3 regions of the Bacillus sp. FJAT-42376 genome follow, and region 3 is predicted to be linked to each of the others. Evidence: riboswitches for the same ligand, from Rfam matches in the RefSeq annotation. Region 3 holds a riboswitch; each other region holds the start of a gene.
What was found. Region 3 has a riboswitch for cyclic di-GMP ahead of CEF21_RS19685 (NPCBM/NEW2 domain-containing protein). Riboswitches for the same ligand answer to the same signal wherever they lie in the genome.
Positions count from the first base shown of each region.

Region 1 (5,332 bases), 490 kb from region 3:
TGGATCCTGATTTCCGGAAAAAACTGGAGAACGCCGAGTCTGAGAGCGAGATACTGGAAGCGATCAATTCAAAGGAAGATGAAATGGCCGGAAAAGAGGAGCCGTCCGCTTCAGAATCGTCTGGCCAGCTTGTTCTGGCGGTAACGGCCTGTCCGACCGGAATCGCCCATACCTACATGGCAGCAGATTCACTGAAAGCAAAAGCCAAGGAGATGGGGATTCACATCAAAGTAGAGACCAATGGTTCAAGCGGGGTGAAAAGCCGGTTAACAGAGGACGAAATTGAAAGGGCTTCCGCGATTATTGTTGCTGCGGATAAACAAGTCGAGATGGGAAGATTCGCAGGAAAAACAGTCATTGAAGTACCTGTTGCACAAGCAATAAGAAAGCCGGGTGAATTAATAGAAAAAGCCTTGAAACAGGATGGTCCTATTTATAAAAACAGCCAGGGGAGCCAGGGAGAAAGCGGAGATGGCCGAAAGGAAAAAGGGCAGAGAACAGGATTTTATAAGCATTTAATGAATGGTGTATCAAATATGCTTCCGTTTGTGGTCGGGGGCGGTATCCTCATCGCTATTTCCTTTATGTTCGGGATTAAATCTGCAGACCCCAATGATCCGAGCTACAATCAAATTGCTTATGTATTAAATACCATCGGCGGCGGAACTGCTTTTAAACTGATGATTCCCATTCTGGCAGGCTTTATTGCGATGAGTATTGCAGACAGGCCGGGCTTTGCACCCGGTGCAGTCGGCGGCCTGCTGGCATCAACAGGGGATGCTGGCTTCCTTGGAGGTTTGATTGCCGGTTTCCTGGCAGGCTATATTGTTCTTTTCCTGAAAAAGGCGTTCAGCCGTTTGCCGCAATCCCTTGAAGGCATCAAACCGGTATTGCTTTATCCTTTATTCGGTATCCTGTTTACAGGAGTCATCATGCTGGTCATTGTTATCCCGCCAGCAAAAGCATTAATGGATTTGCTGAACGGCTGGCTCATGGGAATGGGCACAGGGAACCTTGTACTGCTGGGCTTAATTCTTGGAGGAATGATGGCCGTCGATATGGGAGGACCGCTGAACAAAGCAGCTTATACATTCGGTCTTGCCATGATTGATGCAGGAAACTTCGCTCCTCATGCTGCCATAATGGCAGGGGGAATGGTACCGCCACTCGGAATGGCACTGGCTACAACCTTCTTTAAATACAAGTTTACGAAACAAGAAAGAGAAGCGGGGAAAACGGCTTACATTATGGGGGCAACCTTTATAACAGAAGGGGCAATTCCATTTGCTGCCGCGGATCCGGGAAGGGTCATTCCAGCATCCGTCATTGGTGCAGCGACAGCAGGCGCCCTATCTATGCTCTTCAATATCAAACTGCCGGCACCTCACGGCGGAGCATTTGTAATCCCGGTAGTAGACGGGAATCCATTCTTATATATTTTAGCGATATTGATAGGATCGATTATCACGGCCCTTATCGTCGGATTCTGGAAAAGGCCTGTGAAGATATAAAAGAGAGACTGCGGATTTTACCGCAGTCTTTTTTCTATGAGCTCTCGCAAACAAATGGGCAGAAGGGGAAAGGGAGGTGCTTCACGGCGAAGCTGAAAGCCCTGAGTAAAACAGTCATTATTCAGGAAGAAGCTCTGTTAAACCGGATGATGAAAGCCTGCAGGCAAGTGTGTCCGCTGGCTCCAGTGATCAGGTTAATAGAACCCAATAGGAGTAAAGAGTGTATAACCTATCGTAAAATAAAGCCTACTTTTGACATGAATTCCTGTTATATAGAATAGACTAAGTGATTTGGAGTAGGTAAGATGATACAGGGGGAGAGATTTTTCCTTTAAAAAAACCAGACTGGCACATCGGCATTCGTCTGGTTTTTTTATTGGTACATCTGAAAGTTGCGAGCTTTCCTTTGCTGTGCTACAAATAATGTAAGTCCTTTTCCATAAAAGAGGATGGAGAACTACTAATTGTCGAATCTTACCTGAATTCTTTGCCCGCTATAGTAATTACCATCTGTTAAAGTCTTTAACTGCTTTGTAATGGAGGAATCCCTGCTGCTCAGAAAACCATGCACTTTTAGAGTGCTGCTCAAAAGAAACAGTAAGAACCGTGATTCCTTTCTCTTGCTGAAGCGCTTTTAATTGATCTATTTGATTTTTTGACCACTCATCTTTAGACACAACATTATGACTGAAGTTTTCCCACATGATTGCATCAACATAGTTTGCGCTTGTTGTTTTCAGAGTATCAATTCCCCAGTTTTGGATGATTCCGAGGGATGGATACATCGTTTTAACACTTTTTAAAAGCTGTTCCAGGCCTGACCGCTGTTTCGCAAGCTCAGCTGGCTGATCACTGAAATAATCATCTATGTTTCCAACTGTGTCAAAAAAGACCCCGTCCATATTTTTAGCGGCAACCTGAGCTCCAATTTCTGATAAGAGCAATTGTCTGAAATGAGGAGAACTCATATTCATCAGATAGGAATCCCATTGCTGAATATAGTATTTTTGAGTGGATTGCTGATAAAAATCTTCCGGTGTAAGCTTCTGCATGAATGCAGTGTTCCAGTTATCGGCTTCCATTGAGTTGATATAGCCGAAAACTTTTGTACCTTGTTTCTTAATCGTTTCAATTTGGGTTTTGGTGTAAAGAAGGGGCTCTATTATGACGAGGTCATAGGCCTGCATCTTTTTGATAATCGATGGGGTAGGAGCATCGTAGAAAATTTTGTAGGTTTTCACGTTTTTTAAAACTCCTGTGGAATTTGCAGCGTTTTGGACAGAAGCAGCGGGAGATGTAGCTGTCGTAAGGGCAGAGGCAGCGGGAGATAAAGAAATAAAACTGGATACAGCAAAAAAAGCCAATACAAAAAATCTGATTACATTATTCATTTGTAATCCCTCCGTTTTTTAACGAGGGATGGTAGCTTCGCAGGCTGGCGATCGGTATTTCCGATTGGAAATCGACGACCCATGCCTTTGCGTCCTTGCTTTTCAGCAAGTTTGCCCATCACCTTTTGTCCTAATCATATCAGCCTATTTTTCTGAACTCAACTAATTTTTTTGTGAAAGCAGTGATTCATATGATCTACAAACAATCCAATATTATATTAAAATTGGCTGAGTCATTCGGATTATCTTTTGCCAATCTCTTTTTTCTTCACTTTTTTTCAGAAAATATTCCGATGTTGAGCGAGGTCTTATGGTCTGCAGCTATCGTCCTTATTTCACTAAGATATGGTATTTATTTTGGGATTGTTCCTTTTTGTTCCGCCGTTTTTTCTTCCATTGCATTTGAAATCGGCAATGGAGGCGATCTCTATCTTTATCTCACAGATTTATCCAATATGCTGGTCATTTCGCTATTCTTCTTTCTGCTCCTTTTCACGGGGCTATCACGAAACTCTCAACAAGAACGTTATTTTGATATAACAAATGGGTATGAGGAAATTCTTGAGGAAAAAAAGATTTTAGAAGAGACTCTGGATGAAGCATTAAATATAAACGAGACGTATAGAAAGCGATTTTTAGAGTCAGAGGATCAATATGCGGACATGTACGAGATGATTACGGCACTTAATTCTACTGATTCAGATACGATCTTTAATGAAATGGTCCGTATCGTTAACCAAAGGTTTACGAGCAGGCAGCTTTGTTTGTACCTGATATCCAGTCAAGGAGATTCAATCCGCTCAAAAATTAACACAAATCAAGAGGGCAGGCTCAAGTCAGATTATTGGCTTGATGAGGTCCCATCTTTAATAGGCAAAGTAATAAAAGGGCAAGAGCATGTAATGTTCAGATCAAGGGAGGACGATGAAGCGTCTCCGGCTGCGGCAGGCCCTGTGTTTGTTTACGGGGAAATGAGATATATTCTCGCACTTGATGGAATTGATCTCAATGCCTGTACTTCCCAGCATATTCAATGGCTCGACTGGTGCCTGAAATGGATGGGAAGCCGGTTAAGTTTTGCCTATACATATGAAAGGGAAAAAAATGAGCATCAGCGATATCCGGGAACCGGTATTTATCAGCTCGCTTCCTTTTTTAAACGGTTTAATGCAGAACTTGAACGCGCGGAAAAAATCGGTCAGCCTTTTGTTATTTTTGAATTAAAAACAGACCGTCTGATGATCAGTGAAATCGATCTCCTGATGAAAAAGCAGCTAAGGGAACTGGATTCAGCCGGATGGGATGAGGAGGCAGGAATTCTCTATGTTCTTTTGCCGGGAGTTGATCCGGCCAATGAGCCGGCAGTCAGGGAAAGACTCCAGAATGCTATACGGAAAGAGGTGGCTTCTATTACATGATGATCTTATTAGGTGCCGGATCTGTTATCGGGTGTGCCGTATCTTTTGCTGCTGCCCGTTTTTATTTTGCCGGAAAAGTGGAGAAGGATCAGCATGGTCTGCTTATGCTCTGGGTCATGCTTTCTCTGCTTCTCCCGTTCATTGGTTTTATATTCGGCTTTATTTTGCTGCGCCTCTTTGTGAAGAATCAGGATGGGTCATTCATGGATGAATACTCGAGCTATATTCAGAACAAGGTCTATAATTTTGAAAATTTAAGAGAGACGCTTAACCAGGACCGCCAATTGCTTTCCGCAAGCGGTTATTCCTCTGGAAACGGGTGGATGATGAAAAGCCTGCTTTTAAATATGTCCAATGAAAAAACCATCAGCCAGGAGAAAATTATTAAAAAAGGACTGAACCATCCGGATAGAGAAGCGGTTCATTATGCTGCAACGATTACGAATGTCCTTCAAGACCGGCTGGCCAATCAAATTACCCAGCAAAAAAGAGACTTGTCTGCGGAACATCCCATTACCTACCAGCAGCTTCTATCTACTTATAAGGAGTACCTATCCAGCGAATTGCTTTCCAGTGCCATCAGGGAGAAGACTGAATTGGATTATGAAGGGTTTCTGAGAGAAGCTGCTGCTGAATTCCCCGAAGATTTTCAATACAGGGAAGCGCTCGGTATGCTAATCTTTGAGAAAAATCCGCAGGAGAGTGAACAGATTTTCCAAAGCCTGCTTCATGAACAGCCGCAATCGGCCCAAGTCATGTGGGGCTGGCTGCAAATTTCTTACCAAAATGGCAGTTGGGATAGAGTGTTTGAATTGGCGGTCCGGCTTCGAAATCATCCTGATATAAACTCTTTTCCAATCAGGCAGCAGAAGATTATTCAGTATTTGGGAGGAAATAACAGATGACAGGAAGGGTTCCCCGTTTTGCAATTTTTACTTCAATTGCGGTTGTTTTCCTGCTGATAGGAATTTTATATATGAATGAAGACCATTTTTATGCGAATTTGCCAATC
Region 1 covers NZ_CP033906.1:3,422,173-3,427,504, reverse strand. Annotated here, with positions in the region: gene CEF21_RS17135 (PTS fructose transporter subunit IIABC) at 1-1,511, shown strand, start outside; gene CEF21_RS17130 (glycoside hydrolase family 191 protein) at 2,015-2,902, opposite strand; cyclic di-GMP riboswitch class I at 2,938-3,028, opposite strand; gene CEF21_RS17125 (nucleotidyl cyclase domain-containing protein) at 3,094-4,320, shown strand; gene CEF21_RS17120 (hypothetical protein) at 4,317-5,225, shown strand; gene CEF21_RS17115 (DUF2194 domain-containing protein) at 5,222-5,332, shown strand, end outside.
Region 1: linked by a shared signal. The riboswitch ahead of CEF21_RS17130 (glycoside hydrolase family 191 protein) and the one ahead of CEF21_RS19685 (NPCBM/NEW2 domain-containing protein) in region 3 are both predicted to bind cyclic di-GMP.

Region 2 (5,332 bases), 200 kb from region 3:
ATTTCCAGGGTTTTTGTATCAACTTTAAAGAGCATGCCCTGGAATGTTCCATACAGATCTCCGGAAGGATGAATGACAAGACTTTCGTTTCTGTACATCCCTTCAATCTGGTTTGGAGTAATCGGATAGAGACTTGGCATCCCCTTTTCCGGATCGTACACAAGCAGTTTGTTATCCACGATTCCCCAAAGTCTTCCATCATTTGTCATTTTAAGCGCAGATATTTTGATGGCATATCCGCCAGGCAGCTCAATTTCTCTTTTCGCAAAAGACGAACTATTCGTATCAATGGCGTACAGCTTCGCGCTTTTTGGAGATAGATTCCCGCTTCCATCGTATGCACTTGTTCCAAGGTATAGCGTATTAGCTGCTTGATTAAACGTCATAGATGACGCGCTTTGATCATCAGGCAATGTTTCCTCATGAGCAACAGATTGACTGCCCCCATCATATACAAGGAACATTCCGGCTTTTTCTCCGCGCTTCGGAACAGTTCCGGCATATAACCGGTTCTTCCCTTCATCTGCAGCAAGTGCATTCGGCCGGTCCTGACCGCTTGCCCCAAGGTCCATAATTTTCTTCGGATTGGAACCGGCATTCCAGGCCTGCTGTGTATCATATTCATACACGAGTCCATTTGGATAAACCCCAAAGAACATTTTCTCTTTTAAGGAGGTCATATCTTCCACTTGCCCAAGTCCTTCGAACATTTGAGTTGTTTCAGTTCTCGGATTATAAATACCCAGTCGTCCGGAGATGAACCCCGAACTGTAAATGTTCCCATTCACGCCTTTGCCCACATTGTAAATTTCTACCGGCTGTGCAGGAAGCTTAAGGGAGGACGTGGAGGAACGGTTATCCAGCAGATTGTACTGGTAGAAACGGCCTGCATTACCTGCCAGACCAACAACCTGCGGCTGCCCGTTCACATTTAAAATATCCAGGGATACAGCACTGGAGGAAGCTACTGATCCATTCGTCTCCCGGCTGCTTCCATCTGCCGGATTAAATTCAAACAGCTTGCCTTTCGAGCTGTAGAAAACGGTCTGATTGTTCCATGCAGGAGACACCCCTCTGGAATCAGCCGGCAGAACATGCTCCAGCATATCCGTTTCCTGATTCAGGACAAGGAGCGCACTTTTGTTTTCCATTTTGGCATATACTTTTCCTCCGGATAAATCCAGATCATATACAGAAGCAGCGGATTTAAAATCCTCCGGAAGAATATCTGTTTTCTCATTCGTATTCAGATTCCATTTAATTAGAGCAGCCGGTGAGCCAAGACCGACATAGAGCGTATTCTGCTCTTCATCGTACTCTACACTTCTGGCATAACGCCGCCCATTCATAACGACACCCAGGCTGTCAAAGCCATCGTCATCACTGTATGTAAAGACCGTTCCGCCATAGGAAGTCACACCGAAAATACGGTTGTTTTTCGTATCGTAAGTTAAATCCCAAATGGTCGTATTCGATCCCCTAGGGGCAGAGGCTTTCCCTAAGTCTGATAGCTCCCTTGTTTCGGGATTGTACCGGTAGAGTTGCTCATTCGGTGTTGAACCAATCCATACTTGTCGGTTGGAATCCACTTCAATGGACCACGCTGCAGTCGCACCCTCCAATGTTTCCATATCCACTACTTGTTTGGATTGCAAATCAATGACCACGAGCTTTGCAGGTTCTCCCTGTAGAAGGGCATAGTAAAGCGGACGTCCGTACTGGTCCATCCCGGCTTCACCGCGGATCACATTGACATATTGAACTTGCGGACCAAGGTTTTTATACGGTCCTTCCGTGGCAGATGCGGGGAATGCGAGCAAAGAGATGAGGAGCAGGGCAGAAAAACACATTCGCATTAATTTCAAAATAATATCCTCCAAAACCTTTCTTTAATCCAATTTCCCTTTTCGAAAATCCGATTATTTCTCTAATATGTATATTCTACCAAACATTAGGAATTATGTCTTAGAAATAAGGGAAATTCTTCAGGGGAATGTATAACATAAAATGTATCAAAGGCTTGTAAAGATATACGTTTTTATTTATAAATTTTTTGTAAAAAATAAGAAATTCTAGTTGAACATCTTTAGCATTTAAGTCAGATTTCACCTTGTAAATTTTAGAAGATGCATGAAAACATATACCTGTTTTATAATCGTGACATAAGAATGATAAAATTTGTCACATATAAACATATTTGGTGATTATCCATAAAAAAACCCCTCACACTGATGTCAAGAACAGCATGAGGGGCTCCCGCTTTATGAAAATTTGAAAGGGGAAACAGTATTATTGAAAGGATCTAAATGCAAAAGACGTAGGCTGTTTATATCATCTGTTTTCTCTTCGTCTATGTATGCGGCTTACCAATCAAACATTCGATACTTTCGCCCTAATTGTATCATAATTTTTTCCTCAAATGTTAAATAATTTTTCTTTTTTTACATTATTGAAGGAAAAAATTTCTTTTGCTTTTAAAAGCTTCTTTATTATAATGCGCTCTCATATCCTGAGAAGACCATAACCCTATATTTAGAAGTGAAAAATTCACTTTTTGCTCAAACCCCCTATTCTCTAAAATCAGCTGCTCAAGCATCATAACATCGTCTTTTAGTCTCTTAAAAGAATCATACTCTCTCGATTTGTCCGAACGCGCAATATGGTGCTGTATGTAATCTCGCATGGTTTGACTGCTGATTTCCGAAAGATGATTCATACCGGTATGGTTAACACAGTATTGAATAAACAATGTTACAGCACTTTCAGTTTTTCTGCTTCTATATATATGATTCCCTGCGATAAGGGACTCAATTTCACTCCGAATCAAATGACTTCTATACTTCTTCGTATTTTTGTATGGTTCCTGCTGTTCTTTTTCACTGTTCACAATATGCAACCTCCATTATTCACCTTACCTGAGCCGCATAAGAATAAAACACACCATGTCAAATAGCCATGGTGTCATTGTTGCTTACCTACGGCGGCCTGACGATCCTAGCATAATATGCCTTAGACTCACGGCTTTGCGTCCCCGCTTTTCAGCGGGTTTGCCTTTATACTGGTATAATTGGCTATTTTTTCAACAGTGACTATTATACTACTAGATAAACAAATTATCTATTTAATTTTTTGATTCATTTACCAAATAAGGAGTCTTGCACCCATTTTTTTTAAAAAAGAGACTGACAATCACTTGTCAGTCCCCCGATAAGCCTTATTTTATTGAACTGCACTTAGGTCTATTATACGCCCTTCAACCGCTGGCTTAATGCCAGGATTTGCTTTTAAGTACTGGCTGAACGTTTCCCAGTCCGTGAAGCCTGGCTCGCTGACACGGCCTTCGTCGTATGCCTTTTTAAACATGGAGTAGCTGTCTCCGCCTGCTGCTGTAAATGCATTCGTTGCCACAGCATACATTTTTGCCGGATCCAAAGCCGTGTAGTTCGTTCCATCTTCTTTCACTTCTGCTTTTACCACCCGCTGTCCAGCCGGTTTAGAGCTGTCATACGTGAACTTCATTCCCGCCACATGAAGGAATGCCCCTGCTTCTTTCGGTGCCAGCTCCACACTGTGTTCAAGAGCAGCCTTGATTTCTTCACCCTTAAGGTTCATGATGGCAAGGGAATTTCCGAAAGGCATAACCGTCAGGATTTCACCCATTGTTACATCCCCCGCATCGATTGACTCACGGATTCCTCCTCCGTTTTGAACTGCGATCACCGTTTTAGGATTGATCGTTTTCGCTCTTGCAAGCATCCCATCCGCAATCAGATTTCCCAAATTTGTTTCTTTTGTGCGGACATCCGCACGGACACCATTCAGGACTGTGTCTGTTTTAGCGACCACTTCGTTTTTAATTTTATTAATGCCAGGTCTGTATTTTGAATCAAGGATTGATGCTGCTTCCTGATCTTCTTTAATAACATACTGATCCCCGGATTTTTGGTCAATATCGATCAGTTTGCCTGCTTGCTTGATTATTTTTCCGGCTGGATCAAATTCAACATCCAGAACACCAAGGTTTTTGCTGAGCTCTCCCGTTTGAACGATGACGGTAGGTTCAGCTCCCGTGTTATCCAGAACCGGTGCACTCAGTACCGTATGGGAGTGCCCGCCGACAATAATGTCAATGCCTTCGACTTCTTTAGCAAGCGTCACATCATTATCCCCGCCGCCATCCTGGTAACCGATGTGAGTGAGGGCAACGATCTTGTTAATCCCTTGAGCCTGGAGCTGTTTAACCGCTTCTTTTGCTTCCGCGATGTAGTTTTCAAAGGCAACGTCCTTACCAGGGCTTGAAATGGTTTCCGTTTCTGCGGTGGTAAGACCAAAAATACCCACTCTTTCTCCGTCCATGTTTTTCACGATGGCACTGTAGGAGTGGCCATCTTTCGGATCAGCCGTTACGTCAGAGCTTGTATAAGCTTTCATATTGGCATCCTTTGAAAAATCTACATTCGCGCTGACAAATGGGAATTTTGCTTTTTTAACGAAATCAGCGAGTGTGGCGGTTCCAAGATCAAACTCATGGTTCCCAAATGTCATGGCATCATAGTTAAGGAGATTCATCAGCTCAAGATCTGCCTGCCCTTTGTATTCGTTAAAATACAGAGTGCCAGAGAAGACGTCCCCAGCGCTGAGAAGAAGGGCGTTCTCCTTTTGAGCTCTTGTTTCTTTGATAGCTGTAGCCATTCTGGGAGCGCGGTCTAAATTTGCATGAGTGTCGTTCGTGTGCAGAACAGACAGCTCAAAGTTTGATGGGAATTGAGTCCGATATTGGATTTTCAACGACTCTTTTTCTTTCATTAACGCCGGCTCAAGTGATGCGTCTACTAAAGAATACAGATCCTTAAGCAGCTGATTGTCAGGATGAAGGTTAGTAAGAGCTGTCCGAAGGTCTTTCCCTTTTCCTTCTAGCATCGTGATAATGGCAAACATCGCATCTGCCTGTGTTTGATCTTTCCCTGCAAGAGCGGCTTTGGCTTTTTGGTGGTAATCATAGCGGGTCATTTCAGAAGAGAAGGACTCCGTCGTCAATTTAGCAGGCAAGACGAAACGAGTGTTTACAACGTTTCTGGATGTACTTCCATAAACTTTTGAAACCAGTTTTTCAAGCTGCATCGTTTGTTTTCTAAGCTGATCATAGGCTTTTCTTAACTCTGAAGGAGACATAACAAGAAAATCTGCTTTAATTTTGTTCCTTGCCGAATCCAGTTTTTCACCGTATTTAACCGCATCGATGAGGTATGCCGTACGCAGGCGCTGAATTTCAGAAAACTCAAGACGATCATTCATCAGCCTTTTAATGCGTGGACTGCTAATTTTAGCAACT
Region 2 covers NZ_CP033906.1:4,112,951-4,118,282, forward strand. Annotated here, with positions in the region: gene CEF21_RS20630 (ligand-binding sensor domain-containing protein) at 1-1,865, opposite strand, end outside; gene CEF21_RS20635 (hypothetical protein) at 2,447-2,887, opposite strand; cyclic di-GMP riboswitch class I at 2,977-3,062, opposite strand; gene CEF21_RS20640 (5'-nucleotidase C-terminal domain-containing protein) at 3,220-5,332, opposite strand, start outside.
Region 2: linked by a shared signal. The riboswitch ahead of CEF21_RS20635 (hypothetical protein) and the one ahead of CEF21_RS19685 (NPCBM/NEW2 domain-containing protein) in region 3 are both predicted to bind cyclic di-GMP.

Region 3 (5,332 bases):
GCATCTTCCTGATCAATGGGCAGGTACCCAATCTCATCAATAACCAACAATTTGTATTTTGCATAATGTTTGATCCGGCTTTCCAGGCGGTTCTCTAAGCGTGCTCGCTTTAAATTCTGCATCAAATCATGGCACTTTATGAAATAGGTGCTCGTCCGCTTTTTCGCTGCGACAATTCCAATGGATGTAGCTAAATGGGTCTTGCCGACCCCACTGGGGCCTAAGAAGACGATGTTCTCGTTTCGCTCAATAAAGCGCAGGGTCAGAAAGTCCAGAATCTGCTGCTGGTTTACCGAAGGTTGAAAGGAAAAGTCATAGTCCTTGATTTCTTTTAAGTGTGGAAAGGCCGCCACTTTAACCATGGACTGAACCATGTTTTTCTCTCGCACATCAATCTCATAATTGGTTAGTTTAAGGAGGGTTTCAATAAACGACAGCTGATTGCGAACACCAAAATCTATGACTTCATCCAGATGAATCCCCATTTGGTTCAGGTTCAAGTAGTCCAGATTCTGCAGAAGCTGCTTGTAATTCGTATTGGCATTCATCCGTTATACACCCCTCCAATGGCAGCTAAGTTTTGTTTAGCCAGTTCCTCAATTTCAGGGTAATAGGGGGCCGAAACTTGCAATCCTTCTTTGTAATGCTCTTCTTGATAGTTAAGCTTGGCTTGTCCAATCGGATGTTGGGCTATGAGTTTCGTGTTATAATAAACCCATAATTGGTCATCATACACTTGTAATCCTACTCTCTTGCCTTGGTATTCCGATGGGACGGAGTAATGGTTTGATTTGTAGGAAATCATGTTCGATGCATTGACTTTTACAAGCGTATGTTTGATTCGATAGGAATCTCTTACTTTTTCAGTTGGTAGCTGGAGTAAGTGGTTCCTTTCTTTTTTGTATTCAAAAATCGGAATTTTGCCTGTCCCCTGATGCAGCTCATGATTGATGCGCCGGGCAAGATCCTGCACAAATCGATGCAGTTCTTCTAAGGTTAATTGCCCTTGGTAGGCATGGATCTCATCCAGTAATTTCATTCTGGCCTCAACCTTCCCTTTTGTCCTTGGCCGGCCAGCCACGCATGGTCTGACTTTGAAGCCGATGTCTTTGGCGTACTGGTCAAATTTTGTATTTACTTTTCCTGAAAAGAAGTCCGTGCACGCTTCATCCATCACGGTTTTCATGTTATCCGTCACGAGTTCCTTCGGCACCCCTCCAAATGCTTCAAATGTTTCTGTCAGAAAGGAAAGAAGGACACTTTGAGACTTGGATATACTTAAGTAAAAGGTACGGAATCTCGAATAGGAGAGGAGGAGGACGGCTACATTGATTTCCACCTGTTCTCCATCTTTTGTTTCAAAACGGATGTTTTCTTTCCAGTCAAGCTGTGCCTGCTTGCCGGGCGGCGTCTCGAAACGGACGGTTCCTTTGGGAGAGGGAAGACGCTTCGCCTCTTCAAAGTAAGCTTTGAATTCTGGAGTTCGTGCGATGTAAGCTCGAAAGGCTGAGGTGGAACAGTCCAGCTCATGGTTGTCTTTCAGGTATTGCCATAGGACTCGGCGATAATAAAAAACCTGTTTGGAATCCTCTGACAAGAGAGCCGCAATTACTTGATAGAACTTGTCGATCTTAGAAGCCTTTTCTCTTTTTCTTTTTGGAATGAATCCATTCAGATACTTATCCACTGTCCGGCGATCTACACCCAGTTCTTCTGCCAGTTTACTCTTATTGATTTTCATTTTTAAATGCTCCATTAGTTGTTTGAATTTTGGTAAGTCTCTTAGACTCGTAATCTCAAATTCTGTGTCCACCGTAAGCGCCAGATACACATCAATCACCTCTAAAACAGTATGAAATGATTGATCAGCTTTGTACATCTTTATTCAAGCAAGATTGTACATATTTAAATTAGCATTTCTATGTGCATCTGGAAAAAGTGGAAGACAGCTAAAAACCGCCGCAAGAACTTAATCAAGCTGGGGATGAGCCGTAATCAGGCATACAAAAACAGCCACACAAGCAAAGGGGTGGCCCGCACGGCTTACTCGTGGATATTAACCACAACCATTACAAACAAAAGACTAGCCGCATTCTGGCTAGTCTCTGGAATGAAACACTATATGAAAGTAAATGCCTAGAATAAAATTGAACCGCCGTATACGGATCCGTACGTACGGTGGTGTGAGAGGTCGGGAGTTAATCACTCCTTCCTACTCGATAAATATGTCTGAATAACTACTTTTTAGGAATAATATACTAAATTATGTTGCATTAGGAAATATACCCTTGTATAATAAAACTTGGAAAATCTAACCATAGAATAAAGATTGAAAAAGGCAAACCAATTGAAAGGTTGGGACGCAAAGCTTTAGGGGCTAAAGTCAGAGATGATTATGCCAGCCAGCTACCGGACTGTATAAAGACATTCGGGAATCGATATGTCTATTTTTGTTTTCCAAATTTCAAAATCTGGGGGATCAGTAAATGAGAAAAAGAAGTCTGGTATTTTTATTAGCACTTGCTTTTGTAATTGGTACACTCTTTTCCACAAATGTAACAGAAGCAAGTGTATCGGTTTCTGCTTTGCAGAAGCAAATTAAATCTTTGCAGGCTACAATTGCGTCAAATAAAAAGCTTTTGGCTGCTAAAGACAAACAAATTAATAGCTATAAAACGCAAGTTGGTAGCTTAAAATCTCAAATATCTCAAAAGGATAAGGATATTAGCAAATACAAAGCAAATGCAGGTACTCCTTTAAGTTCAAAACTAGCGTATCAAGGTTTTGTCCATAGTGGAACATATGAATATGGAAAAACTTCTGTCCCAGCATTATTAAGTTTCAAAGGTGTTAGATATGCTCCAATCGATCTTATGGCAAATCTAATAAATAGCCATTCTTCTTATAACAAAAAAAGCGATACTGTATTTTTAGGAACTGATCCTAATGGCACAACATATATGTCAGATGTAATAAGTCCTTTTAATTATACATATGAACCCTCATTAAATAAAGAAATGACTATGGGTGGTAAAACTTATAATAAAGGTTATAGTATGTTCTGGTCAGGTATTGATGAATATATGGTATTTAATTTAAACAAACAATATACTCATATTACAGGTCTCCTAGGATTTGCGGATGGAAGTAACTGGGGATCCCATCACTTCAAAATTTATGGAGATGAAAAATTACTTGCTTCATATGATTTAGCTAAAGATGACCTGCCAACTTCAGTAGATTTAGATGTTACGAATGTACAAAAGCTAAAAATTACTTGTGAAGATGGTCAAATAGATAATGGAGTTATCAATTTTGCTAATGTAATTATAAAATAAGATAAAAAAGCATCCTTCGGGGTGCTTTTTATTATGGGAACAAATGATTATCCTCTAATTAGAGGACGATTAAAATTTTTTCTTCATATATGCAAAAGTCCTAACGAAAATATTAAAGAAATATTTTGGAATGACTTTTAAAAAATGATGAAAAACCTCGGCCTCAAACCTATAAAGATCAGAGTAAACATACAGGTTTGTACACATTGCCCCCGCAACGTAATTATTTTCAAACGTAGTCAAGCAATTTTAATGTTAGCCTAAAACCACTGTAAATATTGCTGTTATAGTATTTTGAAGATAGGGTGGTTCGACTCCCACCGTCTCCACCAATACATACTTTGGTGGTTTTAGTTTTTATGTAAAATATGTGTAAATAATCAAAGGAAGGGCCAGAGGCTCCTTCCTTTTTTGTGTTTTTGGATACTTCCGCAGGATTAGTTATTATAGACAAAATTTTTTATTTCCTATAAATTACATTTCTTATTTATAGTAAACTTTATTCATGGGAAAGGAGTGAACTGCAGTGAGCGAGCAGACAAACGTAATCATTATTAATAAGAAAATAAAGGAAATTCAGTTGTCTAGCAGAAAACAGATTTATTCTGGTTTTTTAGTTCCAATAAATTCTGATTGGACGGGAGCAGTATTTAATCTGGAAGAATTGGATGTTTTGGCAAAGTCGCTATCAAAGAAACTGGATACGTATGCTTTTTGTTATGAATATGCGGAAGACTTTTTTTGGGGGTTCCGTCTTTATAAAAGCGGAAAAATGATGTCAGAATTAACCTTAACTTTTGAAGAAATTGAAGTAAAAGATATTCAAGAAGGGCTGGAAACTCTTCAAAACATAGCGTATAAACAGGCTTCATACCAAAAAATGATGGAGATCCTGAACGGGGACCCGGTGGGGCAAGAGTTTTTCCTTGCCGATCTATTTAAAGAAGCATTTGACTTTGAGAAAGTGGATGGAATTTGTTACACCTCACTTAGTGAATGGGGCAGTACAATGCTTGAAGAAGAAAATATAAAAATAATTAGTTCCAATCAAAAGAAATCTAGTTTTTACGATCATGTTTTGAGTTTATTTAAAGAAAATTTAGATGAATTAGGTTTTCATCTAGATCCTGAACTGTCAAATGACTATATGGTCTATTTAAATAAATACAAAGAAAATTTTAAATATACAGCATTTTATGATGTGTGTGAAAAAAATACATTGAGAATTGGATTCAGAACTCCAAATTCAAGCGAAGAAACGGGAAGAGAATTGATTAAAAAAAAGCTTCATTTAATCATAGAATACAAAAACAAAAAAGAACTTAGTCATCTCTTGGAAAGAGAAGGCTACCTCTTTATTAAAAGAATGGAAGAATATCTTAGTAATCATCAAATAACGATTGGGAACGTAGACAATTTATATAAAAGCAGATGTGATTCTTTTCTTAAAAAAAAAGGATATTCCAGGACGAAGTTTAGTCCCGATATTGTACATGGGGGAGAAATACAATATGAATCGGGCGATTCCATTATTGTAATAGAACATATGTCTGGACTGGCAATCATCAGAGCTTTCATTCGTTATAAAGGGGAAGTATTCGAACTCTCAACGATTCTAGATCGATGGAGGAAAGAACTCAAATTGAATATATCGCCAGGGGGTGAAGAATCATTTTCTTTCACAACCGAATCCGAACTCTTAGCCCAATTAGATCGCTTACTTATGTACTTGGACTGGCTGCTGTTAAAAGGTATGGAAAATATTGTGGAAGATCCGTATTTAACACCTGATACTTTCAAATCAATTGAACACGCTTAAGATCAGCTAAAGTAGCCCGAAATAATTCGGGCCTTTTAAGCATGATGTCTATCCGTTCCTAATTTGGTCATGTGGCATGCACCGTTCCGTGTATCTCATTCCATTGCTTATAAGGATCCAATCCATCTTCACGCTCTGCTTTTTCCATTGGAAGACGGCGGTCTTCAATGGTTTT
Region 3 covers NZ_CP033906.1:3,910,633-3,915,964, reverse strand. Annotated here, with positions in the region: gene istB (IS21-like element helper ATPase IstB) at 1-548, opposite strand, end outside; gene istA (IS21 family transposase) at 545-1,831, opposite strand; cyclic di-GMP riboswitch class I at 2,328-2,414, shown strand; gene CEF21_RS19685 (NPCBM/NEW2 domain-containing protein) at 2,487-3,338, shown strand; gene CEF21_RS19680 (hypothetical protein) at 3,865-5,157, shown strand; gene CEF21_RS19675 (nucleoside deaminase) at 5,225-5,332, opposite strand, start outside.